Regions from separate parts of the Rhizobium sp. P28RR-XV genome, predicted to be linked through region 1. Evidence: riboswitches for the same ligand, from Rfam matches in the RefSeq annotation. Region 1 holds a riboswitch; each other region holds the start of a gene.
The links. A riboswitch is a leader RNA that binds a small molecule or an ion and turns the genes downstream of it on or off. The one in region 1 is predicted to bind cobalamin.

Region 1 (7,588 bases):
TCAGCGCGACTTTGCCAGAGACACGCACGATATCGGCTGGCTGCATTTCGCCGTGACCGACCGCATGCTCATCACCAGCCGGCTGCAGCCGCTTCGCAGCCTGGATCGCGTGCGAATGCTGATCGACAAGAATGCCACGAGGTTTTCGCGGCCGCTCGACATTTTCGAGCTGCTGGTCGTCGAATTCCAGCGCACCCTGATTTCGATCGTCATCGAGATCAGCGAAGAGCTCAACCTCATTGAGGACTTCGTCCACGGAAATACGTCACGCGACGAACGCGCGCGGCTGCCGCCCGTGCGGCGGACGATCGTGCGGCTGCACCGGCATCTGCGCACGGTCCTGTCGCTGATGCGCCATGCGGCCGCCTCCGACGACGAGGAAATGCCGCTCGGTTTCGAGGATGTTGCCGGGCGCTTGACGGGCCGGCTCGAAGCAGTCGAGCACGATGTCTATGCATTGCAGGAGCGAGCCAGGCTGCTGCACGAAGAAATCGACTCGAAGCTCGGATCCGAGATCAACCGCCATCTCTACATCCTGTCGATCATGACCGCGTTTCTGCTGCCGCCGACGCTGGTGACCGGCTTCTTCGGCATGAACACCTCGAACCTGCCGCTTTCAGGCGGCGCGGGTGGTACGGAATATGCCGTCGGCTTCATCGTCGCCTCCATGCTGCTGGCATGGTGGCTGCTCAAGCGGGTCAACATTCTCTAAGGTCGAAACATGCACAAGCCGCCCGGCATAGGCCGGACGGCTTGTGATTGTTTTGCAATTCCGGACGGAAAACCGCTCAGCACTTTTCCTGGATTTGCTTTAGAAATACGGCGAGTAGCACTGGCGGCGCGGACCGTAGTTCGGCTGGAACGTGTTGTCGTAAGCACGGTAGGAGCGATAGCGCGACTCGCACCAATCAACGTGACGCGGATTGATGCCGACGCTCGGGGCCGGAGCCGGCGCATAGTAACGCGGCTGGCTGGCGATCGCGCCGCCGATAAGCGCGCCGGCGCCGAAGGCAGCCAGCGGGAACCAATAGCCGTCGTGATAGCGATAACCGTGACGGTAGCCTGAATAGCCGCGATAGCCTCCATACCAGCCACGACGATAGTAGCCGCCGTGACGCCATTGAACCTGTTCGACATTGCCGGGCGCCGCCTGGGTGGGCACGGTCTGACTGGCGATCGGTGCCATGGGCATCTGCATGGCGAAAGACGGTGTGAAGCTCGTCAGAGCGACGGCGGCCGTGACGGCGACGGTCGCGATTTTTGCACGGAAACCAAGCATTTTCATCTCCATTCCCTGGTTCGACTTGGTACTCAAGCCTATAGCGTTTCATGTCGGGAATGCTTCCCGAGCAAGGTTTCGCCGCCTGCTTCGTCGCATATCCGAGTAAACGACAAGAAACGCGGCAGCGCGTTATTTAGTTCCTCAAATCCCTACCAATTTAAGGAGTTATGCAGGGCTCCACGATGAATTTATAGTGATTGCATTCTTAACCCAAGATTAACCAGCAATCCTTACTATTATTTCATGAAGGGATACCGGAAGAGTAACCTCCTGATGTGCGGCTTGCTGACGATCCTGACCCTCATGGGGCCGGTCTCCAAGCCTTCGGCCGGCGAAAGCCAACCCTGGACCGATCCAAAAAATGTCCTCATCGTCGATGCTTACGAGCTGAACACCATCGACTGGAACGCGTTTCTGCAGGACAAACGGATCGCAGGCTTCATCTCCAAAGCCTCCGACGGATTGCCCGAAAGCTTCAGCTGCACCGGCGACCACGGCGGCGATACGGTGGCCCATTGCAGGACGATGTGGCGCAAATATGCTGTCAGCCGCGAGCTGTTCCAGACGCGGCGCATGCTGGCAAAGACGAATGGCCTATTATGGGGCGCCTATCATCTGGGGCGACCCGGCAATCCGATCGATCAAGCCAATCATTTTCTCGACTATGCCGATCCGCAGCCGGACGAGCTGATGGTGCTCGACATAGATGGCATGGACACGGCGCAATTCATGTCGCTGGAGGATGCCCAGATCTTCGTTGCCCACATCAAGGTCAGGACCGGGCGCTACCCCATTCTCTACATCAACCACAACACGGCGCGATACATCGCCGATCATCGGGACACCTATCCGCTGCTGTCGCGGCTCCCCTTGTGGTACGCGCGTTACAAGCCCGATGTGAAAGGCACTTTCCCGCTCGGCAACTGGGACAGCTATGCCATCTGGCAGTTCGCTTCTTCGGACAATTGCTCCGAAAAGAGCTGTCCCTATCGCGTGCCGGGCACGCTCACTGATATCGACGTCAATGTCGTGCCGATGACGCAAGTTCAGCTCGCGAAGGTCTGGCCGCAGGGCGATCTCCTGCCGGCCAAGCCGCTGCCCGCGCCCGATCTGATGATCGCACAGGCGCCGACATGCAACGGGCCGCGACAAACGCTGGTTTCGCTCATGGTCGACGTCGACCCAGTCGTCACGGCGTCAACGCCGCAATCGAAGCCGGTCGAGATCAACGAGCTGAACTACCAGGATTTTTAAAGCGCGCCGTAATCTTTCAGATTCGCCTTTCGCGCTTTGGGTCTTTGATTTTGCGCATGTCGTTACCGCAAAACCGCTGCGCAATTTTGCGCGACATGCTTTAGGCCTCGACCTGGACATCCGTCTTCGGACGGGAGCAGCAGGCGAGGATATAGCCCTCTTCGATCTCGTCATCGAGGATGCCGCCATTGTGGCTCATCTCGACTTCGCCCGAAAGCTTCATCACCCGGCATGTGCCGCAGAGCCCCGACTCACAGGCCGCGCCGATGCGAACGCCGGCGCCTCGCGCGGCCTGAAGCACGGTCTGCCCCGCCGCGCAAACGACATCCTTGCCGGCCATGGTGAAGCGGATCGTCGTTGCGGCCTCACCCGATGCATCGTCGGAAACCTCCGCAAGCGGCGTTGCCGCATTCGCCGGCTGGAAGCTCTCCTGATGGTAGCGCGACATGTCGAAGCCATGCGCCTCCAGCATGGAGCGCACGGCATCCATGAAGACTTCCGGGCCGCAGCAGAAGATGGTCCGATCCATGAAATCGGGCGCCAGCAGGCCGATCTTCGCCTTGTCGATGCGGCCCTTCAATCCGGACCAGAGATCGGTGCGGCCACAGCCCTCGACGATCAAGCCGAGATTGAGGTTCGGCATGAAACGGGCGAGATATTCGAGCTCGGACCGGAAGATGATGTCGGCCGGGCCGCGCGAGCAATTGACGAAGGTAATATCCGACAGCGGTGCGGTATCAGCCATGTAGCGCGTCATCGACATCATCGGCGTGATGCCGGAGCCGGCGGAGACGAACAGATATTTTTCGCCGGGATGACGGATATGGCTGAAATCGCCGAGCGGACCGAACGCCTTGATGCGCATGCCCGGCTTCAGGTTCTCGAACATCCAGCGGGTGCCGATGCTGTCCTTCTGTGCCTTCACCGTCACGGCGACCGAGAAGGGCCGCGATGGCGTCGACGACAGCGTATAGGTGCGCATGACCGGCTCCGGAGCCGTCGGCAGCTCCAGCGTCACGAACTGGCCCGGCAGATAGCGGAACCAGTTGTCCTTGTCGGACCGGAACGTGAAGGTCATCACGTCGGGCGCTTCGGGCGTTGCCGAGAGGCATTCGAGCAGATGCTGCCTGTCGCTCCAGGGCTGCATCTGGTCGAGGTGGCGGTGCGGAAGGGAGACGGTCATATTCATGCTCAGGCAACCGCCGACAGCTTGGCCTGGTCGCCTTGCAGCCGGTTGATCATGAACGTCGTGTACCATTCGACGAACTGCATGACGCCGCCTTCATGGATTTCCGAATAGGGGCCGGGCTCATAGGCCGGCGAGCGGATACCAAAGGCATTCTCCTCGACGATGCGGCGGTCCTGATCGTTGGTTTCGGTCCAGACGTGCGTCAGCTCCTCGAGATTGTAGTCGACGCCCTCGACGGCATCCTTGTGGACGAGCCACTTCGTGGTGACGGCGGTTTCGTCGGCGCTGATCGGCAGGACGCGGAAGGAAATCGCATGGTCGCCGAGGATGTGGTTCCACGTCGTCGGGTAATGGAACAGCAGCATCGTGCCGATGCCGTTGATCGTCACATCCGGCGAAAGCGGCCGCCTGACGGCGTTCTGGCCGGACATGGTGTAGCTCTCGGCCCCCTCGATCAGCGGCATGCGCGCGGCGCGGAACTGTCCATCCGGCGAGATCTTGAACTCGCTCGGCAGGCCGGCCGCTTCGCAGCGCTGCCAGTGTTCGGTGATGACGGGGTCGTTCATCGCGCCCTGCACGCCGGTCACGGTCGGCGCTTCCGGGAAAGTGCGGCAAAGTTCGGGATGATTGGCCGCGCAATGGTAGCATTCGCGGTTGTTTTCCCAGACGAGCTTCCAGTTCCCCTTCTCAATGATGGTGCTCTGGAAGGCAACCTTGGCTTCGCTGATGCGATGCGGTGCCATGTAAGGTTCGATCGCGGCGCGAACCGGCTTGAAATCCGGCGCGTTCTGCGCGAGGCAAATGAAGATGTAGCCGCCGACGCTTTCGCAATGAACCGGCTTCAGCGAATGCTGGCTCTTGTCGAAATCCTCGGCCATCTGGCGGGCAAAGAGCAGAGAGCCGTCGAGCTCGTAGGTCCACTGATGATAGGGGCAGACAAGCTTTGCCGAGGAGCCGCGCTCGGTCGTGCAGACGCGCGAGCCACGATGGCGACAGCTATTGTGAAAGGCGCGGATGACCTGATCGCGGCCGCGGACGATCACGACTGGATAGTCGCCGATCTGGACGGTGAAATAATTGCCCGCGCGCGGCACTTCGCAATCATGGCCGATAAACAGCCAGTCGCGATAGTAGATCGTCTCCATATCGAGCTTGAAGTAGTCCGGATCGGTATAGAACGGTTGCTCCAGGCTCAAACCTGTCCGGTGGTTCTTCAATTGCCGCAGAACTTTGCTGCCAATATCCATTTGCCTATCCTTCGCAGTACCAGGAAACGGGCGCAGGACATGCGTGGCTGGTTGAAGACAGCCCAAAGCAATGCCCCGACCGCCCGCCGCGGTCAGTAAACCATATGTGCCCAAGGCTGGTTTCCGGGCTCTGGAGCGGCCCTGTTTCCAGGGCCCCATGGCACCTTCCCAGGTCGATCGACCCAGTGGCTTTATTCGCCATGCCTTACTCCACTACCGTTGCGGGGGCAGCGCCGGATTTTGACCGGCTTCCCAATTCTCCGTCTCCCTAGCAGACGGCACCTTGAGATTGATTTCATCATATCCCTCGGCCCGATCGGCCGCTGTGCTGCAATGCGACATCGGCTTCGAAATTGACGACAGACGGAACCGGACGATGGGACGGTTGCCTGTCGTTACAATATGGAGAGACAATTCAATCTCTTAGGCGCTTGCATGGGAGATGGCCCGCGCATCGCATGCGCATTCCGCCAATGGCGCTTTATCTTGATTGCGACAGATCCGCGAACGGCTGATAATCAGGGGAATGATTGGGCGGCGGAGAGCGACGGCAGAGCCGCCATCGAGAGCCGTCGCTCCGGCGCGATTAAGCTCGGCTCAAGCTCCATGATCCATCATGACGCCCAGAGAGTTTTATAGCGAGATCCGGCATGGCCAAACTCAGATATTTCGACGCTGGGAAGCCCGCCGAGCCCGAACCGGCGCCAGCGGTATCGACGACGGGGTACAGCGAATTCCTGCGTACCGGCCGCATCAACCGCAACAGGCCGCATTGGCTGGCGGAAGAGCGGGAATACCTCAGCCATGAGCAGGTGGCCGAGCGCACGGCGCTGAAGCTGCGGGACGCCGGTGAAAAGACCCATGACCGGCTCAACAATTTCCACAAGTCCATCCGCTTTCCGAAACTCATTTTTCATCACACGCTGAAGGACACGCCGCATCTCGGCTATTGTCACGTTACCGCCGCGCGGACCCAGTTCGCACGATATGAGGAAGTGAACTGGGCCTTCTATATCGCCAACTTCTTTGCCCGAATCGGCCAGGAAGAAAACTTCTTCGAAGACATCAGCCTGAAATATTCGCGGATGTATTTCGCCGTTGCCATCCATCCGGACAGGCAAGCGGAAGATAAGAAGCTGACGATCAATCGCGACATTCGCGGCAACGGCGTGCTGTTCCACACTCACGATCCGCAGATCGCCATCCGCAATGTTCTCCTGCTCGGCGCGCGCAACGAGCAGCTTCGCGACATCATTCGCCAGCTTTGACGATTGATCCGAAAACTCGAAGAGCATAAGAACGGCCTGAACTGCAAGTAGGCAGGCCATGGCACGACACATAGATATTCTCGAACATCCGCAAACGGCGATAGAGGTTGCGACGGTAACGCTTGCCGAAGGGCTGCCGATCGGTCTGCCGACGGAGACGGTCTACGGTCTCGCCGCCGATGCCACCAATCCCACAGCCATTACCCGGATCTACGAGACGAAGGGGCGGCCGCGCTTCAACCCGCTGATCTGCCATATGAGCGATCTCGCCATGGCGGAACGCTACGCGGTCTTCGATCTCGTCTCGCGCAAGCTGGCGGAGGCCTTCTGGCCCGGCCCGCTGACGCTGGTTCTGCCGCTCAGACCCGATAGCGGTATCCATCCGCTGGCGACCGCCGGGCTCGACACGGTCGGCATCCGCGTGCCCCAGGGCTTTGCCGGCGAGCTGATCCGCGCCTTCGACAGGCCGCTTGCCGCGCCGAGCGCCAATACGTCGGGCAAGATCAGCGCCACCAGCGCAGATCATGTCGATGACGATCTCGGGGAGCGGATCACGCTCATCCTCGACGCCGGGGCCTCGATCGTTGGCGTAGAGTCGACCATCGTCAAGGTCGAGGACGGCGAGTTGCGCCTCCTGCGGCCCGGTGGCCTTGCGGCAAGCGAGATCGAGCGGGTGGCGGGCAAGCCGCTGAAGCGCAGGAAGAAGGCTTCGGCCGCCATTGAGGCACCCGGCATGCTTGCCTCGCATTACGCACCGGGGGCTGCCGTGCGGCTCGACGCGACGGATGTCTCCGCAAACGAGACGCTGATCCGCTTCGGGACGCCCGAGATTGCCGGCATCGATAAAGCCGTCGCCGTGCTGGACCTGAGCGCCACTGGCGACCTTTCGGAGGCCGCCGCAAACCTTTTCGACTTCATGAAGCGCGCCGATGCTACGGGTGCTGCGACCATTGCCTTTTCGCATATTCCCGACGAGGGCCTCGGCGAGGCCATCAACGATCGGCTGCGCCGTGCCGCCGCGCCCAGAGAATAAATCCGGTAAAGGACACGCCATGAGCAGCTCCGCCCCCTCTCCCGACCTCCTTGACCGCTTCGCCGCCATCGTCGGCGAAAAACATGCAGTGCGGGGCCCGGCGGAGATCGCACCGCATCTCGTTGAAAATCGAGGGCTCTATCACGGCGCTTCGCCCATGCTGCTAAAGCCCGGTTCGGTGGAGGAGGTCTCCGCTATCCTCAAGCTTGCCAGCGAGACCGGCGCGGCGATCGTTCCGCAGACCGGCAATACCGGCCTTGTCGGCGGCCAGACACCGCGCGACGGAGGCTCCGATATCATCCTGTCGCTGGAGCG
Region 2 (7,588 bases), on a different contig from region 1:
GGCTCGCGAGCGTCTGGCCCGATCTCGTCAAGGCTGATTTTGCCAATATGAACGATGTCTTCGTCAGTCCGATGCTCGCTTTTGCCCGGGCAAGGATCGACATCATGGACGCGGTAATCGGGCTCCTGCCCGGAACGTCCGCCGTACGCCAGGTCGCGAAATCCTACGACAAGTATCTGTTTCAGGGTCGCAGCCTTCAGAATCTGCCCGAGCAGCCGCAGTTCATATTCTGCGCGACGAACCTGCAGACCGGCGTACTCTGGCGCTTTGGCAAGGCCTATGCCGGTGACTACATCGTCGGGCGGATCGACCGTCCGGATTTTCCGTTGGCGCAGGCGGTGGCCGCCTCTTCGGCCTTTCCTCCCATTCTGTCGCCGCTGGTGCTCAAGTTTTCGGACGGCAGCTTTCAGGATTGGCCGACGGCGCCGTCCAAACCGATCCCGGCAATCCGCGATTTTCGCAAGGCTGTCATTCTCACCGACGGAGGCGTCTACGACAATCATGGGATCGAGCCGCTGGTAAAGCGCTTCGCAACTCTTTTCGTCAGCGATGGCGGCGCGCCCTTTGCTCGAAATTCCGGCCTTTGCCGCAATTGGGTCAGTCAGCTGCGCCGGATTCTGGATGTCACCGACAACCAGGTAAGAGCGCTGCGCCGCCGCGATCTCATCGGCCGCTTCAAGGCGGCCGGGGCACTGAGCGATGAAGCATCGCTGGTCGTCGCCCAAGGATACGGCCGTTTCGGCTCCTATTGGGGTATCGACACCGACCCCTCCAAACTCGCGCCGGAAGGGGCACTGCCATGCTCACCGAAGAAGGTTGCGGCTCTCTCCAGCGCACCGACCCGGCTGAGCGCTCTCGGCGACGACGTATCGGAGAAGCTGGTGAATTGGGGATATGCGATCTGCGATCGAAGCGTTCGCGCAAACTATCATGGGTCACTGCGACAGATGGCTCCGGCCTGGCCCTTCCCGAAAAGACCATTGGCATGACGGGTGATCGGCATTCGAGCAAGCCCAGGAAGAGCTGAACTGCTCAAGGGTCGTGTGCGGAAGGTCGAGCCTGAAACCACTGTCTTTGCATCGATCGTCACGGCGCAAAGCGGGAAATTGCCCGACCGCACTTGACCACTCCGCACGGCGCGCCAGATAGCGCCCATTATTCATGCTCCGTGCAGGAGCGATCCACAGGCTCCCTCGATATTTTATAACCTCCCGAAGATCCTGAGTGCGCAATTCCTCGGATTGCGGTATCCGACACCACGGCATCGCTACGCATCAATTTCGAAGTTCAATTACGATAATGATCATCATCCCCGGTCCGCACTCGATCCCCTGTCCCGCCTCCAGCGACGTCCCGTCGCGCTCAGGGAGCGAGAGACTCGGTAAACCATTTTATAGAGATCGCGTGGTATCCTGCGCTGACTTAGACTATGGCCGGTGCGTACCATTGATGGGGCTCCTCGGGCAGATTGGGGATAGCCATGGGAATTGAAATGCATTTGCCTTCGCTGGTACGCGTCCTGGGGCAGGTGGCCATCATCGTCTACGCCTATTCCTGGGTCATCCGGATCGTCGATCGCGGCGTTTTGAAATCGGTTGCGGTCGGATTGCTGTTCGGCGTGGTCGGCATCCTGTCGATGGCTGATCCGATCCAGTGGATGCCGGGCGTCATCCAGGACGGCCGCTCGATCCTGCTCGTCCTGACGCCGGTCTATGGCGGCCCCCTGGGGACCATTGTCGCGGCTGTTATGATGGGCCTGTTCCGTTTCTTGGTCGGCGGCATGGGTGCCGTCGGCGGCGTTGCCGGGATCCTGATCGTCGCGCTTGCGGGCTATGTCCTCAGCCTCCTGCCGCGGCAGTGGATCGGCACGGGGTGGAGGCGATCGGCGCTGTTCGGTCTGGCGACCTGCACATCGCTCGTGGTTCTCGTCTTTCTGCCGTGGGCGGTCGCGCGCGAGCTTCTCCTCTCGGCAACGCTTCCGGTCACGATCGTCAATATAGTCGGTGTCTTTCTTCTCTCGGACCTGCTGGAGCGGGAGCAATATCGCATCGGCATCCAGCGCGCGCTCGAGAGCGAGGCAAGCCTCGATCCGCTGACGAAGCTGCCCAATCGCCGTGTCCTGCAGCGGGAAGGCGACCGTTGCAGCAAGGAGGCCGGCATCAGGCGCGTCCCGTTTTCGATCATCATGCTCGATATCGATCACTTCAAGAAGATCAACGACAGCTGGGGTCATTCCTTCGGCGATACGGTCCTGGCGCGGGTCGCGGACGTGATCCGGCAGACTGTCCGAAGGACCGACATTGCTGCGCGCTATGGCGGCGAAGAGATCGTCGTTCTGCTGCCGAACACCGATGTTAAGGCCGCCACCGCCGTTGCGGAGAAAATCCGCAAGGATATCGAGGCGACAATCCTGATGTTCGAGCAGGAGAGCATCCGCGTCACGGTCAGCATCGGTATTGCCTGCTCCCACGAGCCGACGGCCGACTTCAAGCATGTGCTGGAGGCTGCAGACAAGGCGCTTTATCGCGCCAAGGCCGGCGGGCGAAATCGCGTGGAATTGGCCGAGGCCGCTTAGCCAGCTATATGGATGCGGGCTGTGGGATTGCGCTCACTTACTTTATCGCATCCATGCGTCCTTGACGGGAAGGGGCCATCCAGCATAACTGGACGCGACGGTTCCCCAAGGAAGACTCCGAGGGGATTAATAGGGAACACGGTGAGGACGACCCAAAAGGGACCTAGACCGTGGCTGCCCCCGCAACTGTAAGCGGATTGCCGATCATCCCGGAGTGACCAACCTGCTGGTTCCCTCCGAGGGCATTGAGCCATGCCACTGCAAGCATGCTTGCGGGAAGGCAGATGATCGTCAGATATCCGCGAGCCAGGAGACCTGCCGTCGATCACGATCCAATCAGCCGGGCGGGGATGCCCGGAAGGGACAGAGAGAATGATTGACCTGAGCCTTCGACACTTTCAGACATCTATCGGTCTTGATTGGGATCCTCGCAACCGGCGGCGGTCTTTTTGAGCGCGATCGCGCTGATACCGCCCAGTTTCCCTCCTATCGAGATCGTTCATGCGCCATTTTTTGACGACCATTACATTTGCACTCGGCCTGAGCGGGTTTGCCGCTTCCGGTTTTGCCGCGACACAATATCCCCTCACCATCGATAATTGTGGCCAGAAGGTCACCTTCCAGAAGGCCCCGGCCAGGATCGTCTCGATCGGGCAGGGCATGACCGAGATCCTCTTCTCGCTCGGCCTTGCCGACAAGATCGCCGGAACGGCCGTCTGGGTCGGCCCTGTTCTGCCGCAATATGCCGAAGCCAACGGCAAGATCCCGCGGCTTGCCGATAATGATCCGAGCTTTGAGTCGGTCGTCGGCAAGGAGCCGGATCTGGTCATGGCCGAATTCGAGTGGCATTTCGGTCCGCAGGGCTCCGTCGGCAAGCGCGAGCAGTTTTCCGAACTGAGCATCAATACCTATATCGCGCCGACCGATTGCGTCGCCAAGGTCAATGCCGATGGCGGCGACGGCGTGCGCAAGGAACTGTTCACGATGGACCTGATCTATCAGGAGATCGATGAACTCGCGGACATCTTCGACGTTAAGGATCGCGGCGATGCCTTGATCGCAGACCTGAAGAAGCGCGAAGTGGATGCGGTCGCCTCGATTTCAGGCGCAGGGACCAAGGATCTTCCCATCGTGTTCTGGTTCTCCAGCAAGGAAGTCAATGGCGACGCCTTCATCGCGGGCAAGAACAGCGCGCCGGCCTATATCCTGAAGACGCTCGGCGCCAGGAATGTCGTGACGACCGAGGAAGAATGGCCGCTGGTCGGATGGGAGACGATTATGCAGGCCAATCCGGCCGTGATCGTCATCGCCACCATGGATCGCCGCCGCTATGCCGCCGACGATCCGAAGGTCAAGGTCGATTTCCTCGAGAAGGATCCGGTCACCAGCCAGCTCGATGCCGTCAAGAACAAGCATTTCGTTCTGATGGATGCCCAGTCGATGAACCCGACCGTTCGGACCATCGACGGCATCGAAATCCTGGCCAAGGGCATTAAGTCCTTCGGCCTGGCGCGGTGAAGATGCGTCTTGCTGCAGAACGACGGCCATGGTGGATGCTGCCGGCGCTTGCCCTGGCTGCCATCGTGATTCTGGCCTTCATGATCAGCCTTGCGGTGTCGATCGGCGAGATTTCCATCCCGTTGTCGACAACCGCAAAGGCGGTATCGAACCGGCTGTTCGGAACGAGCTTCGAACTGAGCCGGATTCACCAGGGCATCGTCTGGGACTATCGCCTGAGCCGGGCGCTCGTCGCCGCCAGCGCTGGCGCCTCCCTGGCATTGAGCGGCGTGATCCTGCAGGCCCTGTTGCGCAATCCGCTTGCCGAACCCTATGTGCTCGGCATTTCGGCGGGTGCCTCGACCGGTGCGGTCTGTATCATGATCCTCGGGCTCGGCTACGGCGTTCTCGGGCTTTCCGGCGGAGCGTTCCTGGGTGCGATCGTTGCTTTCCTGTTCGTCGGCCTGCTCGCGACGGGTGTCGGCGGCACGAGCGAGCGGATCATCCTGTGCGGTGTTGCCGGCTCGCAGCTTTTCAACGCGCTGACCTCCTATATCGTCACCACGTCGGCCAATGCCGAGCAGGCGAGGGGCGTGATGTTCTGGCTGCTCGGTTCGCTGAGCGGCGTGCGCTGGCCGGACGTCTATCTTTCGGGGCCGGTCGCCATTCTCGGCTTTGCCGTCTGCATGGCGCATGTCCGCGTGCTCGATGCCTTCATCTTCGGCACGGATGCGGCCGCCTCTTTGGGGATCGCGGTGCGACGCGCGCAGATCGTCCTGCTTGGCGTTACGGCCTTCATGACGGCCGCCGTCGTCAGCATCGTCGGCTCGATCGGCTTCGTCGGGCTCGTCATCCCGCATGCCGCCCGTTTCGTCGTAGGGCCAAGCCATGACCGGCTGCTGCCGGCGGCAGCCCTTGCCGGCGCCATTTTCATGGTCGGCGCCGATATCATCTCCAGGGTCATCATTCCCCAGCAGATCCTGCCGATCGGCGTGGTCACCGCCCTGTTCGGGGCTCCCGCCTTCGCCATCATTCTCTATCGCGCCCGGAGGACGGCATGAGCATCGCTGTGGACACGGTGACCTTCGCGGCCGGCAATACCTTGATCGTCAACGGCATCAGCCTGGCGGTGGAAAAGGGCAAGGTTCTCGGCCTTCTCGGGCCGAACGGCTCGGGCAAATCCAGTCTCCTGCGGCTGATCTGCCGGTTGAGGAAGGTCAAGAGCGGGGTCATCCGGCTCGGCGGTAGCGATATCGCCTCGATTTCGCGCGGCGACATCGCCCGCCGTATCGCGCTCGTCGAACAGCAGGCGACGACCGATACCCAGGTCACCGTGATGGACGTCGTTCGCCTCGGCCGTACGCCGCATCGGGGGCCCCTGTCATCCTGGAGCGCTCACGACGATGCGGCGGTTTCCGATGCGCTCGTCCGCGTCGGCATGCAAGGCCGCGCCGGGCAACTATGGCAGACACTCTCCGGCGGCGAACGTCAGCGTGTCCATATCGCGAGAGCCCTTGCGCAGACCCCGAGCGAACTGCTGCTCGACGAGCCCACAAATCACCTTGATATCCAGCATCAGCTCGACATTCTCGGCCTCGTCTCCAGGCTTGATGTGACGTCGATCGTCGCGCTGCATGATCTCAATCTGGCGGCCATGTTCTGCGACAGTCTGGCGGTACTCCAAAATGGCGAGGTCGTCGCAGCCGGTGCACCGGATGAGGTGCTGACGCCGGAATTGATCGAACGGGTTTTCGGCGTGCGCGCGCATGTCCAGAAATCCCTGGTCCATGGCCGCTGCAACATCCAATATATGACGGGTTGACCTCGTTTAAGCGGAACCATTGATCTTTCGCTCGCGTCGAGCCGTTTCGATCCGTGCGCAAAAATAGTTTAGGTTTAAACTTGTTTTTTCCGATCGATGGATCGACAGTAGCGGCCCAAGGGGAACGGGTGGAGGCGATACGTTCCGCCCGCAGAAGACCCATAAAAGAGGAACAGCATGATCAAGCCGCATCCGCTGAAAGGTCCCAGCAAGCTGAAACTCGGTGTCTTTTCCGCCAATGCCGATGGGGGCCTTGCCATCACCGACGTGCCGGAGCGCTGGCAGGCTCGCTGGAAAGACAATCTGAACGCCGTGCAGATCGCCGATCGCGGCGGGCTGGATTTCTTCCTTCCGATCGCCCGCTGGAAGGGTTTCGGCGGCAAAAATCGGGTGCGTGAATGGTCCTTCGAGACCTTCACCTGGGCGGCGGGCCTTGCCTCCGTCACGGAACGGATCGGCCTTTTCATGACCGTTCACGTGCCGCTCGTGCATCCGCTCTATGCGGCCAAGGCGCTCGCGACCGTCGATCATATCAGCGGCGGCCGCGCAGGCCTCAATATCGTCTGCGGCTGGAACCCGAAGGAGTTCGGCATGTTCGGGGTGCCGCTGGTCGAGAAAGGTTATGACCAGGCGGACGAATGGCTTGATATCATGGAGCGGGCCTATACGTCGGACGCGCCGTTCGACTATGACGGAACCTATTACAAGCTGAAGGATGTGGTGAGCCGGCCGGCCAGCCTGCAATCGCCGCGGCCGGTCACCATGAACGCGGCTTTCGGCGGGCCGGGCCGGGATTTCGCGGCGAAGAATTGCGAATATCTCTTTACCACCTTCACCGAGATTTCCGAGGCCGGCAAGCATGTCGAGGATATCAGGGGGCGGGCGGAAAAGCTTGGCCGCGATGTCGGCGCCTATACCGTCTGCCACGTCGTCTGCCGCGAAAGCCAGCAGGAGGCGGAGGACTATTACGAACGTTATGCCGTGACGCTTGCCGACCATGAGGCGGTCGATGCGCATATGGCCGGCAAGAAAGAATTCTCCCAGTCGCACGACGCGCAAGCCTATGATCGCTACCGCAAGCGGTTTGCAGGCGGCGCGGGTGGCTATCCGCTGGTCGGTACGCCGGAAAAGATCGTCGAAGATATGATCGCCATCGCCGAACAGGGCTATTGCGGGATTGCCATGTCCTTCGTCAACTACACCTATGAATTGCCCTTCTTCTGCGACCGGGTCATGCCGCTCCTGAAGAAGGCGGGGCTGCGCGTCGAATGACGGCCGACCTCGTCCACGACGTGATCGGCGCTACACGGCGGGCCTTCCCGGAATTACGCTAGTTCAACCGGTGACGGAACATCCAGGCGGCAACCGGCATCGTTGCGGCGGCGATCACGACCAGGGCCAGCATGTCGGGAAGAAGCGCGTCGAGCCCGGCACCTTCGAGATAGACGCCGCGGGTGATGCTGATCGCATATTTCAGCGGGTTGATCATCGTCGCATATTGCAGAACCTTCGGCATGTTGTCGGTCGGCGACATCAGCCCGGACAGCAGCATGAACGGCATCAGGAAGACGAAGCAGAGGATCATCGCCTGCTGCATGTTGGCGGCAATCGAGGACAGGAACAGCCCGAAGCCGATGGCCGCAGCAAGGAAAAGGCTCAGCCCGAGATAAAGCGTCAGAAACGAGCCGGCAAAC
Region 3 (7,588 bases), on a different contig from region 1:
GTTGCCATCACGTCTATGAAGAGTGAGTAATTAAAATGGAAGATAAAACCAAAACTATCGAAGATCTCAGCGTTGAAGAGCGCGAGGAAATTCTCATCGATGTCGCCCGGACGCTGGAAGGCACGGCGCGTGAAGCTTTTGTCGAGGGCAACAAGCAGTTTGCGGCGCTTTCCACCAACATGGCGGAAGCAATCCGGGTCAATGCCGACGAACTGGCCCGCGATGATCCAGAACAGGCCGAAGAATTGTTGCAGCAGGCTGTCGCAATGATCTCGCAGTTCAATGCTACTCATCCTTACCGGTTGATCAGCACAGCTGTTCACTGATCGGCTTGAGGTCCTAGTTCCTGCTTCGACAAAAAACCCCGGAGGATTTCGATGTCAGAACTCATCGTGCTTGGTTTCGATAATGCCGACAAAGCGGACGCCGTTCTTAATCGTCTCGTCCAGCTCGAGAAGGAATATCTGATCGACCTCGAAGATGCGGTCATTGCCGTTCGCGACGAGGCCGGCAAGGTCCGTCTCAAGCAGAGCGTCAATCTGACGGCGGCAGGTGCCGCAAGCGGCGGGCTTTCCGGCGCGCTGTGGGGTTCGCTCGTGGGCCTGCTGTTCCTCAATCCCCTTGCCGGACTTGTGGTCGGCGGCGCAATCGGTGCCGGTTCCGGCGCTCTCGCAGGATCGATGGCCGATTACGGCATTGACGACGATCTCATCAAGAAACTCGCCGAAGCCATTCCCACGAACAGTTCCGCGCTCTTCCTGCTGATCCGCAAGGTCCAGCCGGAGAAAGTGCTTGCCGAATTCAAGGGCGAGCATGCAAGGTTGCTGCGCACCTCGCTTTCGCCCGATCAGGAAACGCGACTGCGGCAGGTTCTCGTCGACGAGACGACGCCGACATCCGCGGCTTCCGCCACGGTTTGAGCTCAAAGCCTGATCTGTGACCATCGATTAAGGACCGTGCTTCCGGATAGGAAGCGCGGCAGAAGGTGGTGCAACCAGACGCTCGCCGTAAATGCGCGTGGCTTCCATATTATGCCGAATGCTGCCATTCTGAGCATCGGGTTCATCCGGTGATCGGCGGCATTGCAGCAAGGGGAGGGGCAAGACCCGAACGGCTATTGTCAGCATACGTTTCCAGACGAAAAGTTGCGCGATGACCGAGCCCATATCTCGCCAAAGCCAGCCTCCGTCAAAACCCAAAACATCCCTGGACCAGACTCAGCGCGCGGCGGTGCAGGCGCTGCGAGTAATGATTGCATGCACGATCACCTATGCCGTCTCCCAGCTTCTTCATCTTCAGCAGGGTTATTGGGCCGTGTTCACGGTGCTGATCGTCATGCAGGCGTCGGTTGGCGCGACGGCCGGTATGGCTGCCGATCGCTTGGTGGCGACGGTCGCCGGGGCAGTGCTTGGAGGTGTGGCGGTGTTCGTGACACCGCAGGAGCCGCTTGCTATCGGGATCGCGCTGATCTGCGTCGTCGGCTTTTCGAGCTTCGTGGCGGCGCGCGTGCCTCGCCTGCGCAATGCCGGGCTGACGGCAGCGATCGTCATGCTGACGCATTCCGCCGCCGTTCCCGTCGAAATCTTCGTGATCGACCGCATTGCCGAGATTACCTTGGGCGGTGTCGTGGGTGTACTCGCCAGCCTCTTCATCCTGCCGACGCGCTCGCGGACTATAGTGCTCGATCGCTTCGGATCGGCTCTCGACGTCGTGGCACAGATCTTGCGTACTCTTGCATCCGCGGTCGAAAAGGGCGAGCCGGTATCCGCCTCGGAAGCCAATATCGCGCTGCGCCAGTCCCTGATGGCGACGGAATCGCTCCTGACCGACGCTCAGCGCGAACGCGCCTTCTGGCTGACAAAAGAGGGAATTTCCGAGGCCATCCCTCGCTCGCTTTGGCGAATCCGCAACGACATGACCTATGTCAGCCACATCGTGGAAACGCCTTTCCCGCCGGCGATCGTCGAAGTGATCGGGCCGCAGGCGGGACGAGTGCTCGAGGCACAGGCCCGCTTCGCGGAAGCATGTGGCCGGGCGCTGCGTGCCGGCGGCGAGATCGATTCAGCGGTGCTTTCGGCTGGCGATGAAGCTTTCGAGGCCGCGTTTAGCGCTCTTCAACGTTCCGAAGCTGCTCAATCGATGGATTTTAGCGAAACAGGCCGCCTGTTTGGTCTCGATTTCACCTTGCGCCGCATGCGTCAGAATTTTCTCGATCTTGCCGATCGCATCCGCGAAAGCAAGGTCAGTTGAAGCGACGAGGCGGTTTCGGCATGACCTGGTCTCTCAACGCCCAGCGTAAGGGAGCCGGTCAACAAGACCGACTCCCTTTGCTCATTAGGAACGAAGAGGGTTTTGCGTTTCCGCTTTTAGTGAACCGCTCCCGATCCGCCAGCCGCAACGATCGCAAAGGGCTGCCCCTCGACAGCAATGCTGCGGATTTCCTTGAGCGACTGGCCGTCCACCAAGCGAATAAGGCCGTGACGTGGATCCATAATGGCGAGAAGGTCGCCGGCAATGGCTAGGCGCGGCCGGGGATCGCGCCAATGGCCGTCCTTGCTGTAGGGTTCGGTGACCGCCTCGGATTTCACGATTGCGCCTTTCACCACATCGAGAAGATGCAGACTACCATCCTCGGTGAGGATATAGGCATGCTGCGGCTTTGCCGGATCGAGCACGAAGTCGACGCGTCGTGTCGGCAGTTCGATCAGCTTGTAGGGCTCGACTGCGTTGTCTGGGTCGATCAGCACGACATTTTGCTCACCGTAATTGCCGAGGAAAAATTGCATGGAGGTGCCGCCGAGCAATGTCGATACCTTGCCTTTCGGGAGAGGCGCGTCATAGGCGAGCGTATCGAGCTTCGGGCCGTTGACACCGCCAGGGCGCGCGATGAGGACGCCTTCCTCGCAACCGAAGGCAACCAGCCGGGGGAGGTTGCCTCCCCGTGAAGGCCAGTGCAAGGCTTGATATCGCCGACCTGCTCGCCCTTTCGGTTGAGGACGCGCAAGCCGAGACGTGGTGGCAGCTCACCCTCCTTGACCGGTGCCTCCATGTTCGGCGCCGATACGAGAAGATGATTGCCCATCGGAACGGCAACGCCGTGGTGGGCGGCCATCGTCTCGAATGCACGGATGTCAGGTTTACCTTCTGCAAGACCGCTCTCGGACAGGAGGTCGAACTTGTCGTCGCGATCGTAGAAGATCGCGATATCATTGCCGTGCGTTACCACGTGCCTCGGCTTTTCACCCCTGATCGCAGCTGGAAGCAGTTTCGGTTCGGAAAGCTCGATGTCGCGATGTTCTCCGTGATCGGAGAGCGAGATGCCGGTCGCGATGGCGTGGACGACATTCTTTTCGCCCTGCACGGCAAAGACTGTTCGGCCGGACTGGCTGAGCGACAGCGCGGCATAGCCGTCAAGATCGAACCGACCGATCTCCTTACCGCTTGTCGCGTCAATCGCGCGGACGATCGGCAGGCTGTGATCGGCAACGAACAGCCGCCAGCTTTCCGTCTCGTTTTCGCTGTCGGCAAAAGAGGGAAACGGAAACAGCAATGTGCAGGCGAGCGACGAGGCTGCAAGGAAGATACCGGAACCTGTGCGTAGCATGGAAAATCCTTTATGTAATAACATTACATATGCAGCGTAATAAAATAACGCTGTGCTTGTCCAGCCCTTGCATGCACGCATCAAGCGAAATGAGCATCCATATCAGCATGGAAATCGATTGGGGGACTTCGAAGCGGTTGACGTAATTTTAACTCAGGCTACTATATATAGTGTTCGAGGTTCCCCTGATTCGCAAGAATTGGAGGCTAAGATGGGAATCCGGTCGGCAAACATGATGATTGCCAAGCCGGAGCTGCACCCGCAACTGTGAGCGGCGAGCATTCGTTTGACGAAGTCACTGAGGCCATGTGCCTTGGGAAGGCGAAACGAATGCGTCGACCCGCGAGCCAGGAGACCTGCCTTGAGCAATAACGATCACCGTTCTTAAACGCCGCTCGCAACGGCCGGCATTGCGCTTTGCAGATCTGTCAAAATCCCATGATACCCCGGCGGAGATGTCCGGTTTCGGGCGAATCGCGCGCATCCCGCGAGACGAGGACGTATCATGGACTATGCCGATTATATCGCCGATCCCTCGCGCGACTGCGCGATCGTCGTTCATCGCGGCATCTGGCGCGCCGCGCCGGAAAACAGCTTGCTGGCAATCGAGCGAGCCATGTCTGCCGGCTATGATGCCGTCGAGATCGACGTGCGATGCAGCAGCGACGGCGAGTTCTTTCTCCTGCATGACGATACGCTTGAGCGGACGGCCGGCCTCATCCAGGAGGCAGAGGGGCTGACGCTGCAGCAACTGTCGAGCCTGCACCTGCGTGACCGCAATGGCGGCGAGACGAACCGGATGACCGGAGAAAAGCTGCCGAGCCTGAAGGATGTCTTCGATCTCACGCGCGGCCGTGTTTTCCTGCATCTCGATGTCAAGCGCAGAGACATGATCCCCGGTGTGATCGCCTGTGCTCGTGCCATGGGCGTCGATCGGCAAGTCGATTTCTGGGGCGATCTGAGGACCCCGGACGATCTTGCCTGGATCCAGCACAAGGTATTGCCGGAGATGGTTCTCTTCATGGCGAAAACACGCCTCGGTTCCCAGGATGCGGAGAGCCAGCTCGATCTTCTATTTCAGCTCAACCCGCTGCTGTGCGAAATCTACTTCGACAGCTTGGACCAGCTTTCTGCTCGCAAGGCGCTTTTTGCTGACGCGGGCGTGCGCCTGTGGGTCAATACACTCGATTCCGTTTCCTGCGCAGGCTTTACGGATACCGCCGCGCTGCAGGACCCCGCGGCAATTTGGGGCCGCCTGATCGATGCAGGCGTCTCCGCCATCCAGACGGATGAGGCTGAGGCGCTGAGGACCTACCTCAAGGCTCGTTAGTCAGCTTTTCGATGTAATCATCCTGAACTGATCGCGCTGCGATAGCTCACGGTCGCGCAGCAGCGTTCGCCTTGATATGAAAACGCAAATGGCCGGCCCTAGCGGATAGAGCCAGCCATTTAACCCATCCAGCCTTTACGGCCAGGGTCGCGATTACTTGTTGAGTGCATCCTTCAGCGCCTTGGCTGGCGTGAAGGCAAGCTTCTTCGAGGCGGCAACCTTGATGGTGGCGCCCGTTCCCGGATTGCGTGCTTCACGTTCCGGCGTGTCCTTGACCTTGAACTTGCCAAAGCCAGGAATCGAGGTTTCGGCGCCGGAGGTCGCGGCTCCGGTGATGGCTCCAAAGACGGCTTCTACGATTGCCTTGCTCTGAACTTTGGTGAGCTTATGCTCCGCTGCAATTTGATCTGCGATTTCATTGGTAGTGGTCATGAGGCTTCCCCCGCATTGATGACGCCGGAATCATTTCCATTGCCGGTGACAGTTGTCACCTGGAGTTCTGCACGGAAAGGCCGAGAAAGCCGGTATTTCCACAATTTCCGACGTATTGAAGCCATTTTAGGCGCTTTACGTGGGTGTTTTCCCAGTCCAAGCACAAGTCGGATAGCCTGCGGGAGGACGGTTGGGGGCATCCGCAGACGCCTTGCGAATCTGCTGAAAATGCCGGAATCGGCGGCTCCAGCGCGTTTTCGCCAATCGGATGCGGGCCATGGCGGCGCAATCGAGGCTGGTCTTTCTCCGGACGGGTCTATAGAGCCTCGCTCACGATGTTTGAATGGGACAAGCAATGGAACATGAGATCAAGATAGGCAATCGCGGCGATTTCGGGCTCTGGGCCATCGAGCTCGCAAAGCAGATCATCAGCGATGAGGGCTTTGAACTGGCAAGAGCGGGACGGGACGGGACGGACGATGATGTGCGCGCAGCCGGCAATGCGCTTGGCCAAGCGATCACCAATGCGCTGATGGAAGTTTATGACGGTCTGATCGAAAGGGCCGATGAAGACTAGGGTCATCTCCGCAGGTTGCGGCCGGTCATCCGCATGCTCGCGCGGGTGGCATGTTCAGGATTGAAATTTGAAAGTTGCACCAACTTAAAATCGCAGCCTTAAAATCGCAAACCGGCATCCCCATATAGGGGCGAATTAGTCTTTCTGCCCTATGACAGGAGAGCCAATGTTCAGTGCAGTACCGCGGTTTGCCAAGATCGCAGCCATCGTCGTCCTTGCCGCCGCTTCGTCCGTAGCGACCTTTGACGCTGCCGATGCGCGTCGGGCTGGATCAAGCGGATTCGGAAGCCGCGGGACGCGTACCTTCGATACGCCGGCGATCACGAGGACAGCCCCCACGCAGGCGGCGCCGATCGATCGGACGATGACGCAGCGGCCGCAGCAGCAGACGACGATCCAGCCGCCGCTTGGCGCGCCACAGCGTCCAGGCTTTTTCGGTGGCTTTGGCGGATCGATGATCGGCGGCCTGATCGCAGGCGGTCTTCTCGGCATGCTGCTCGGCCATGGTTTCGGCGGCGGCATCGGCTTCCTCGGCATGCTGCTGCAGATCGGCCTGATTGTGCTGCTGATCAGCTTTGCCATGCGGTTCTTCGCAAACCGCCAGCGTACGCAATATGCGGCGCCGGGATCGGGCGCGCCTTACAACGGGAATCCGATGAACAATGCGAGCGCGTCGCCGCGTCCTTCCTTCTCCATCCCGTCCATGGGCGGTGGAGCGGCCGCCGCGCAGAAAACACGCCAAGCCAACGACGAGATCGGGCTGCAGCAGGCCGATCTCGATCGCTTCGAGCATCTCCTCACCGAAATCCAGTCGGCCTACGGCAAGGAAGATTATGCCACCCTACGCCGGCTGACCACGCCGGAGGCGATGTCCTATCTTGCCGAAGAGCTCGGGGAAAACGCCACGAATGGCGTGCGCAACAGCGTTTCCGACGTTCGTCTGCTGCAGGGCGATATTGCCGAGGCCTGGCGCGAGGACAATGCCGAATATGCAACGCTTGCGATGCACTATTCGAGCATCGACGCTCTGGTCGACCGCGCAACAGGAAAGCTCGTCGACGGCGACGATCACAATCCCTCCGAGACGACCGAACTCTGGACCTTCGTGCGCAAGCCGGGCGCGGACTGGACGCTTTCCGCGATCCAGGGCACGAAAACCCACTAATCTACCTTGCTTCAATAGAGGCCGCCTCGCGAGGGATCGGGGGCGGCTAGTCATATCCAGAAACTGATAGCCTTCATTCTCTAAGGTCTGAACAAGTCGAGCGGGTGCGAAAGCGATGCGGCATCCGCCTTGACTCGCCGAAGGCGTCCTCTAATGTACTGATGTGGAAACGTTACCACATTGGGAGGAAATAGATGAAATCCGCGCGGCTCAACCGCCTGTTCGGCGTGTCCGGAAATTGCTTCGATGTTGCTATCGATCATGGCATGTTCAATGAACGGACCTTTCTGGCCGGCATCGAGGATATGAGAACTGCGATCAAAGTGATTGCCGATGCCGCGCCCGATGCCATTCAGCTTCCACCGGGGACTGCCCCCATTCTACAGGCGATCCCCGGCAAACATCGCCCGGCTCTGGTGCTACGGACCGATATCGCCAACATCTACGGCAATCCGCTGCCCTCGGCGCTGTTTTCCGAGA
Region 4 (7,588 bases), on a different contig from region 1:
CTGCGGCGGGGCGATATTGCCAATATGGGCTTTGCGACGCGCGCCAACGTTCCCGTCGTACTGGTCGGTGACATAGACCGCGGCGGCGTGATCGCGTCGCTGGTCGGCACCTACCATATTCTGCCGGAAGAAGACCGGCGGATGATCCGCGGCTACATCATCAATAAGTTTCGCGGCGATGTCTCGCTCTTCGGAGAAGGCATAGAGGCCATTGGCGGCTTCACGGGCTGGCAATGCCACGGCGTGGTGCCGTGGCTGAAAGCGGCGGCGCGCTTGCCGGCCGAGGATTCCGTCGTTTTGGAGCGGCTTGCGCGCGGCTCCTCCGGCGCACTGAAGGTCGCCGTGCCCGTGCTGTCGCGCATCGCCAATTTCGACGATCTCGATCCGCTGCGGGCCGAGCCCGACGTCGATCTCGTCTTTGTCCGCGCGGGCGAGCACTTGCCAGATGATGCGGGCCTTGTGGTGCTGCCGGGCTCCAAGTCCACGATCGGTGACCTCCTCGATCTGCGCGAGCAGGGATGGGACCGCGATATTGCCGCGCACGTGCGCCGCGGCGGCCGCGTCATCGGCATTTGCGGCGGCTACCAGATGCTCGGCCGTACGGTCTATGATCCGCTCGGCATCGAGGGGTCGGTCAACGAGACGCCGGGACTGGGCCTACTTGAGATCGAGACTGAAATGGCGCCGGAAAAGACGGTGCGCAACAGCACTGCGGTCTCCAGGGAATATGACGTGCCGCTGTCGGGCTACGAAATCCATCTTGGCGTGACGCGCGGCGCCGACTGCGAGCGGCCTTCGGCTGTCATCGACGGTCGGCCCGATGGGGCGATATCGCCTGATGGTCGCGTCATGGGCACCTATCTGCACGGCCTCTTCGGCAGCGATGCCTATCGGGCAAAGCTGCTTGCAAGCTTTGGCCTTGCCGGCGAGCGCACGGACTATCGCGCCGGCGTCGATGCGGCGCTGGACGACATTGCCGGGGAATTGGAGAGTGTGCTCGACCCTGCCTGGCTCGATAGCCTGGTTCGATAAAACCCCGGTCAGCGACTTGCTTTAGAGTTCACCCGAGACTTCCCGGCGGCGGCGGTCGAGTTCCTCGCTGTAGCGCCGCAGCGTATAGCTTTCGGTCAGCAGACCGATCACCCTGCGTTCGATCAGATCGTTGACGACGACGAGCGCTTCACTCTTGGTCTGGTCGAACATGGCGGCCGCTTGCTTGGCGTTCATCTGCGGCTGCAGGAATTCGTTGCGCAGCTGGATGAAATCGGAAAGCCCGTGTTCCTCGTCGTCCTTCTCGACCGGGCTCGCATAGACGTCGGGCACGAAGACCATTCCCGAATATTTATTGTTCTTGTCGATCAGGATGACGCGCTGGGCCGAGCCGATCGGAAAGTTCTTGCGGAACTCCTCGATGCTCATGTCGATGCTTCCCGTATGCACGTCGGGGCGCATCATGCGGGCGACCGTGAGATTGCGGATCCAGCCGACGTCGTGGGCGCTGCGGATGCTCTCGCCGCGCAGGTGGAAGCGCCATGTGGCGAAGGAGTAGCCGAAGGTGGTGCGGACCACGAGCGACGATGTGATGACGGCGGCCAGCACCAGGGCGGTGATCGGGAAGTCGCCGGTAATCTCCAGCGCCAGGAACGTCATCGTCAGCGGGCCGCCGATGATCGCGACGGCCAGCGAACTCATGCCGACCACGGCGTAGACGGCCGGCGTCAGCGTGTTGTGATCGAAATAGGGGGCGCAATAGGCGAAGATTTTGCCGAGAAGAGCACCCATGAACAGAGATGCGAAGAAAAGACCGCCTCTGAAGCCGGAGCCGATCGAGACTGCGGAGGCCAGCGATTTGAGGAGGAACAGCCCGACCAACGCCCCGATAGTCACATCCGTCGACAGGTTGAGATGCAGGGCGCCGTGCCCCGCCGACAAAACCTGCGGGGAGATCAGTGCCAGTGTGCCGACGACAAGGCCTCCGAGCGCTGGGCGGAAGGACGGCGCGATGGAACTCTTGCGCGCGAGCTCCTCGGTCCAGGCGACGCCCTGCATGATCAGGATGCCGACACCGGCGCAGAAGGCGCCGAGCAAAACTGCCGGCAGATAGTCGGCGGGGGCGATCGAGCCGATATGGCCGATATCGATGGCGAAGTCATCGCCGGCGAGCAGCCTCGCGATCATCGTCGATATCAATGCCGAGACGACGACAGGCGTCAGCGTCAGGATGGAGTAGGTGCCGATGATCAGCTCGAAGGCGTAAAAGGCGCCGGTGAGCGGCGCATTGAAGGCGGCGGCAATGGCGCCGGCGGCGCCGCAGCCGACGAGCATGCGCAGGTCCGCGCGGCGCATCTGCATCTTGTAGCCGAATTTGGAGGCGATGCCGGCCGCAAGCTGGGTGTAACCGGCCTCGAGCCCGACGGAGGCACCGAATCCATTCGAGATCAGGTTCTGTACGGCGACGAGGATACTATCGGTGAGCGACATCCGGCCGCCGTGCAGCGCATTGGCTTCGATCGGGTCGACCATCGGCTTCTTGCGTGTGCGCGACAATATATAGAGCAGGATACCGAGGATGATGCCGCCGGCGATCGGCGCGATGAACAGCACCGATTTGTCGGGAATCGCCACCGCCGCCGAACTCAGGCGCTCATAGTCGGTGATGCCGTAGATGAGGCTGTGAAGCTTGCGCGAGACGAAGCTCATCGCCGTCACGGCGCAGCCGGAGACTATTCCCACCAGCGCGCCGGCGAAAACAAGTCCCGATTCGCCACGGCGCAGCAATGCCCTGAACCGACCGAGATCGAATAGGGCCGAGAAGACGCCGAGGCGGCGTGGTTGGAATTTCTGCAACATGGGAAACGAACGATATGTTTTATTCGAATATGAGAGCTTACCCTCTATAGACTTCTAACATCAAAGAAATGCGGCAAAAAAGCCGCTGATTTTGCGGGAATATCGGGTCGATTTCGCAATCGGGACGCTGGGCGTCGCATCCATGCCCTTCATTGACTTGAACTCGGTGAAAGCCTAATCATTGCCGGCATAACGTATGGTTCCCGAGCGGCGATCTGTCGCATGGGATGAAAAGGGAATGTGAAGGGACGGACCCAATCCGGGCGTTCTCATCACAGCCGACCCCGCGACTGTAGAGCGGTCAGGGTCTTTCGTTCGGTTTGGGGTATATTCCGTCGATGGTTCGCATGGGGCGAACGAGGCGGGGCAGCGTAAAGCCGGAAAAGCCACTGGTGTGGCATCATGATCAACCGGGGCTGGACGCCTCCAATTCTACGAATCGTCCGCCTTTTCATGATGCATTGCCGGGAAGGCGAGGAAGACCCGCTGGCGCACGATCGGGGGCGACCGATTTCGGTCCGCCCCCGTCGCGGCGCCTTATCCGCGAGCCAGGAGACCTGCCATGCGTGCCGGGCGCAGAGCCCATTCCAGGAACGCCAGTTCCGCTGCCAGCACGGAGGTTGTCATGGCACAAGACGAGTTTTCGGCGTGTAGACGCCTGCTTTCCGGTATCGGCTTCATGATGTCGAGCCTCGCTGTTTTGCGGGAGCAGGAATAACGCATGTCCTCTTCGGCCTCCCGAGCTGTCTTCGTCCTTGGGGGCGCGCGTTCCGGTAAATCCCGATTCGCCGAATCTCTGGTTTTGGATACCGGTCTTGAGCGTCACTATGTGGCGACGGGGCAGGCGTGGGATAATGAGATGCGCGAGCGCATCGCCCAGCATCGTGCCGACCGCGGCGATCTATGGCAGACGCATGAGGAGCCGATCGATCTCGTTGCGCGGCTCGCCGCAATCGACGCCGAAGGGCGCGCGGTGCTTGTCGACTGCCTGACGCTTTGGGTGACCAATCTGATGATGGCGGAGCGTGATATGACGGCGGAGTTCACCGCTCTTACGGAATTCCTGCCGAAGGCGCGATCGCGGCTCGTTCTCGTATCCAACGAGGTCGGCCTTGGAATCGTGCCTGAAAATCGCATGGCTCGCGAATTTCGCGATCATGCCGGCCGCCTGCACCAGATGGTCGCGGCGGCAAGTGCCGAAGTTTATTTTATCGCAGCGGGCTTGCCGCTGAAAATGAAGGGCTGATCCATATGAACCAGGAAAAGATTCCCGCCACCGTCATCACCGGCTTTCTCGGGGCCGGCAAGACGACGATGATCCGCAACCTCCTGCAGAATGCCGGCGGCAAGAAGATCGCGCTGATCATCAACGAATTCGGCGATCTCGGCGTCGATGGCGACGTGCTCAAGGGCTGCGGCGCGGAGAACTGCACCGAAGACGATATCATCGAGCTGACCAACGGCTGCATCTGCTGCACCGTCGCCGACGACTTCATCCCCACGATGACGAAGCTCTTGGAGCGCGATGCGCGCCCGGATCACATCGTTATCGAGACGTCGGGCCTTGCCCTGCCGCAGCCGCTGGTCGCCGCCTTCAACTGGCCCGATATCCGCACCCACGTCACCGTCGACGGCGTCATCACGGTGGTCGATAGCGCCGCCGTTGCCGCTGGCCGCTTTGCCGACGATCACGATGCTGTCGAAGCCGCCCGCGTCGAGGACGACTCGCTCGACCACGAGAGCCCGATCGAGGAACTGTTCGAGGATCAGTTGACCTGCGCCGATCTGATCGTGCTGAACAAGACCGATCTCATCGATGTCGCTGGTCTTGGCCGGGTGCGCGCCGAGGTTGCTTCGCGCACCGCCCGCAAGCCGACGATCATCGAAGCCAAGAACGGCGATGTGCCGGCCGCCATCCTGCTCGGCCTCGGCATCGGCACCGAAGACGATATCGTCAACCGCAAATCGCATCACGAGCTGGAGCATGAGGACGGCACGCCGCACGATCATGACGAGTTCGACAGCTTCGTCGTCGAGCTCGGCCCGATTGCCGATCCGGCCGCCTTCATCGATGCGCTGAAGGGCGTGATCGCGGAACATGACGTGCTGCGCCTCAAGGGCTTCGGCGACGTTCCGGGCAAGCCCATGCGCCTGCAGGTGCAGGCTGTCGGCAGCCGCATCGACACTTATTTCGACCGTGCATGGACACCGGGTGAAGCGCGTGCGACCAGACTTGTGGTGATCGGCCTGCACGAGATGGACGAGACGATCGTACGCAAGGCGATCGAAGCGTTGGTCTAAGGCAAGTCCATGCATCTCCTCCTAGCTCAGAAGGGAACGATCAGCGACGGCGAAGAGGCGATCGACCTCGGCCAATCGCCGGCTGACATTCTCTTTCTGTCGGCCGCCGACACCGAGCTTGCGGCGATTGCCGCAGCGCACGGCGAGGGCGGCCGCTCCCTTCGGCTTGCGAGCCTGATGAGCCTCAAGCACCCGATGTCCGTCGATACCTATATCGAGAGGACGGTTCGGCATGCGAAGCTCGTCATCGTGCGGGCGCTGGGAGGTGCGAGCTACTTTCACTATGCGCTGGAGGCGCTGCATGCCTGTGCGGCGCGCCAGGGCGCATTGATCGCAGTGCTGCCGGGAGACTCGAAACCCGATCCCGGCCTGACGCCATTCTCCAATGTCGCGCTCGATGATCTCAATGCGCTCTGGTCCTATCTGATCGAGGGTGGGGGGACGAATTCCAGGGCATTTCTTGCCTATGCCGAGGCGATGCTGTCGGGCGTGGAAAAGCCGATGCCCGCGGTGCCCTTGATGAAGGCCGGCATCTGGTGGCCGGGCAGGGGCGTGATCGGTGTTGGGGAGTGGAGGAAAGTTTCCGGGGGAGAGATGGCGGTCCCGCAGGGGCTCGAACCCCCGACAGTTGCGATTTCCTTCTATCGCGCGCTGGTCCAAAGTGGCGAAACGAAGCCTGTCGAAGCCATGATACAGGCTCTCATTGCCGAGGGCATGCGGCCGCTGCCGGTTTTTGCCTATAGTCTCAAGGATGCCGTGTCGGTTGGTATTCTCGAAAGCGTGTTTACCGAGCTGAAGCCCGGCGTGGTGATCAATTCCACGGGCTTTGCCGTTTCGGCGCCGGGGGCCGATCGTCAGGCGACGGTTCTGGAAACGGGGGAAGCCGTCGTCCTTCAGGCCATCTTCTCCGCTTCGGCGAAAGAGGCCTGGGAGGCATCCTCACAGGGGCTTTCGGCGCGCGATCTCGGTATGAACGTCGCATTGCCTGAAGTCGATGGGCGCGTCCTTGCCCGCGCCGTGTCCTTCAAGGCTGCAGCCCGCTATGACGAACGGGTCGAGGCCAACATCGTCGCCAGCGAACCGCTCGAGGATCGCATGCGCTATACGGCGCGGCTTGCTGCGAACTGGGCGCGGCTGCGCAATACGCCGCCTCGCGGTCGCCGTGTCGCGCTGATCATGGCGAATTATCCCAATCGGGATGGGCGCCTGGGCAATGGCGTCGGGCTCGATACTCCCGCCGGTACGATTGAAGTGCTGAAGGCAATGCGGGCGGCCGGCTATGGCGTTGCTGATCTGCCCATCAATGGCGATATGCTGATGCGGCATTTGGCGGAAGGCCCCACGAATTCGGGTCATGACAGCCGCGTAGTTCGCGAGAGGCTTTCCTTCAACGACTACAAGGATTTCTTCTCGTCGCTTCCCAAACAGATTCAGGATGAGATTACGGGTCGCTGGGGCGATCCGGAGGCGGACCCTTACGCGCTGGATGGCGGTTTTGCCCTGCCGTTCGCCCGCTTCGGCGGGGTGCTTGTCGGCATCCAGCCGGCGCGCGGCTACAATATCGATCCGAAGGAGAGCTACCACTCTCCCGATCTCGTTCCGCCGCACGGCTATCTCGCCTTCTATGCTTTCCTGCACCGCTCCTTCGATGCGCACGCGGTCATCCACATGGGCAAGCACGGCAATCTCGAATGGCTGCCGGGCAAGGCGCTGGCGCTGTCGGAAGGCTGCTACCCGGAAGCGATCCTCGGTCCGCTGCCAAATCTTTATCCCTTCATCGTCAATGATCCCGGTGAGGGCACGCAGGCCAAGCGCCGAACGAGCGCCGTCATCATCGATCACCTGACGCCGCCGCTGACGCGCGCCGAAAGTTATGGTCCATTGAAGGATCTTGAGGCGCTGGTCGACGAATACTACGAGGCCTCAGGCGGCGATCCGCGCCGCATCCGTTTGCTCCGCAAGCAGATCCTCGAACTCGTCGCCGATATCGGCCTTGATCAGGATGCCGGCATCGCTAAGGGCGAGGGCGAAGACGAGGCATTGCGCAAGCTCGACGCCTATCTCTGCGACCTCAAGGAAATGCAGATCCGTGACGGCCTGCACATCTTCGGCGTTTCGCCATCCGGACGGCTGCTGACGGACTTGACGGTGGCGCTGGCAAGGGTGCCGCGTGGGCTGGGCGAGGGTGGCGATCAGAGCCTGCAGCGGGCGATTGCGCGGGATGCGTTCGTGGGCGCAGAGGGTGTGATACCCCCCTCTGTCGCTCTCGCGACATCTCCCCCACAAGGGGGGAGATTGGTGGCCCGCAGCACGACATCGCCTCAAATGACTATCGAATCTGCTGATGCTGTTGGTGATGAATCAGGAGGGGCTGGCGGCATACTCCCGACAATCTCCCCCCTTGTGGGGGAGATGTCAGCGAAGCTGACAGAGGGGG

Region 2: another riboswitch for cobalamin. It lies ahead of HGP12_RS09195 (ABC transporter substrate-binding protein); the one in region 1 lies ahead of HGP12_RS20805 (SRPBCC family protein).
Region 3: another riboswitch for cobalamin. It lies ahead of HGP12_RS19005 (glycerophosphodiester phosphodiesterase family protein); the one in region 1 lies ahead of HGP12_RS20805 (SRPBCC family protein).
Region 4: another riboswitch for cobalamin. It lies ahead of cobU (bifunctional adenosylcobinamide kinase/adenosylcobinamide-phosphate guanylyltransferase); the one in region 1 lies ahead of HGP12_RS20805 (SRPBCC family protein).

Annotation. Positions count from the first base shown of each region.
Region 1 is NZ_JABAIG010000009.1:307,045-314,632, reverse strand. It holds gene HGP12_RS20825 (transporter) at 1-712, shown strand, start outside; gene HGP12_RS20820 (BA14K family protein) at 812-1,279, opposite strand; gene HGP12_RS20815 (glycoside hydrolase family 25 protein) at 1,586-2,536, shown strand; gene HGP12_RS20810 (hybrid-cluster NAD(P)-dependent oxidoreductase) at 2,637-3,725, opposite strand; gene HGP12_RS20805 (SRPBCC family protein) at 3,728-4,972, opposite strand; cobalamin riboswitch at 5,069-5,273, opposite strand; gene HGP12_RS20800 (DUF6656 family protein) at 5,623-6,240, shown strand; gene HGP12_RS20795 (L-threonylcarbamoyladenylate synthase) at 6,299-7,273, shown strand; gene HGP12_RS20790 (FAD-binding oxidoreductase) at 7,293-7,588, shown strand, end outside.
Region 2 is NZ_JABAIG010000003.1:494,303-501,890, forward strand. It holds gene HGP12_RS09185 (patatin-like phospholipase family protein) at 1-989, shown strand, start outside; gene HGP12_RS09190 (GGDEF domain-containing protein) at 1,481-2,575, shown strand; cobalamin riboswitch at 2,657-2,913, shown strand; gene HGP12_RS09195 (ABC transporter substrate-binding protein) at 3,077-4,093, shown strand; gene HGP12_RS09200 (FecCD family ABC transporter permease) at 4,096-5,133, shown strand; gene HGP12_RS09205 (ABC transporter ATP-binding protein) at 5,130-5,894, shown strand; gene HGP12_RS09210 (LLM class flavin-dependent oxidoreductase) at 6,072-7,166, shown strand; gene HGP12_RS09215 (ABC transporter permease) at 7,225-7,588, opposite strand, start outside.
Region 3 is NZ_JABAIG010000008.1:301,145-308,732, reverse strand. It holds gene HGP12_RS19025 (hypothetical protein) at 36-326, shown strand; gene HGP12_RS19020 (DUF1269 domain-containing protein) at 378-920, shown strand; gene HGP12_RS19015 (FUSC family protein) at 1,153-2,250, shown strand; partial or broken gene HGP12_RS19010 (hypothetical protein) at 2,367-3,604, opposite strand; cobalamin riboswitch at 3,765-3,983, shown strand; gene HGP12_RS19005 (glycerophosphodiester phosphodiesterase family protein) at 4,110-4,934, shown strand; gene HGP12_RS19000 (HU family DNA-binding protein) at 5,088-5,366, opposite strand; gene HGP12_RS18995 (hypothetical protein) at 5,722-5,943, shown strand; gene HGP12_RS18990 (Tim44 domain-containing protein) at 6,110-7,108, shown strand; gene HGP12_RS18985 (class I fructose-bisphosphate aldolase) at 7,303-7,588, shown strand, end outside.
Region 4 is NZ_JABAIG010000001.1:169,403-176,990, forward strand. It holds gene HGP12_RS00830 (cobyric acid synthase) at 1-1,032, shown strand, start outside; gene HGP12_RS00835 (chloride channel protein) at 1,054-2,850, opposite strand; cobalamin riboswitch at 3,031-3,430, shown strand; gene cobU (bifunctional adenosylcobinamide kinase/adenosylcobinamide-phosphate guanylyltransferase) at 3,572-4,096, shown strand; gene cobW (cobalamin biosynthesis protein CobW) at 4,102-5,151, shown strand; gene cobN (cobaltochelatase subunit CobN) at 5,161-7,588, shown strand, end outside.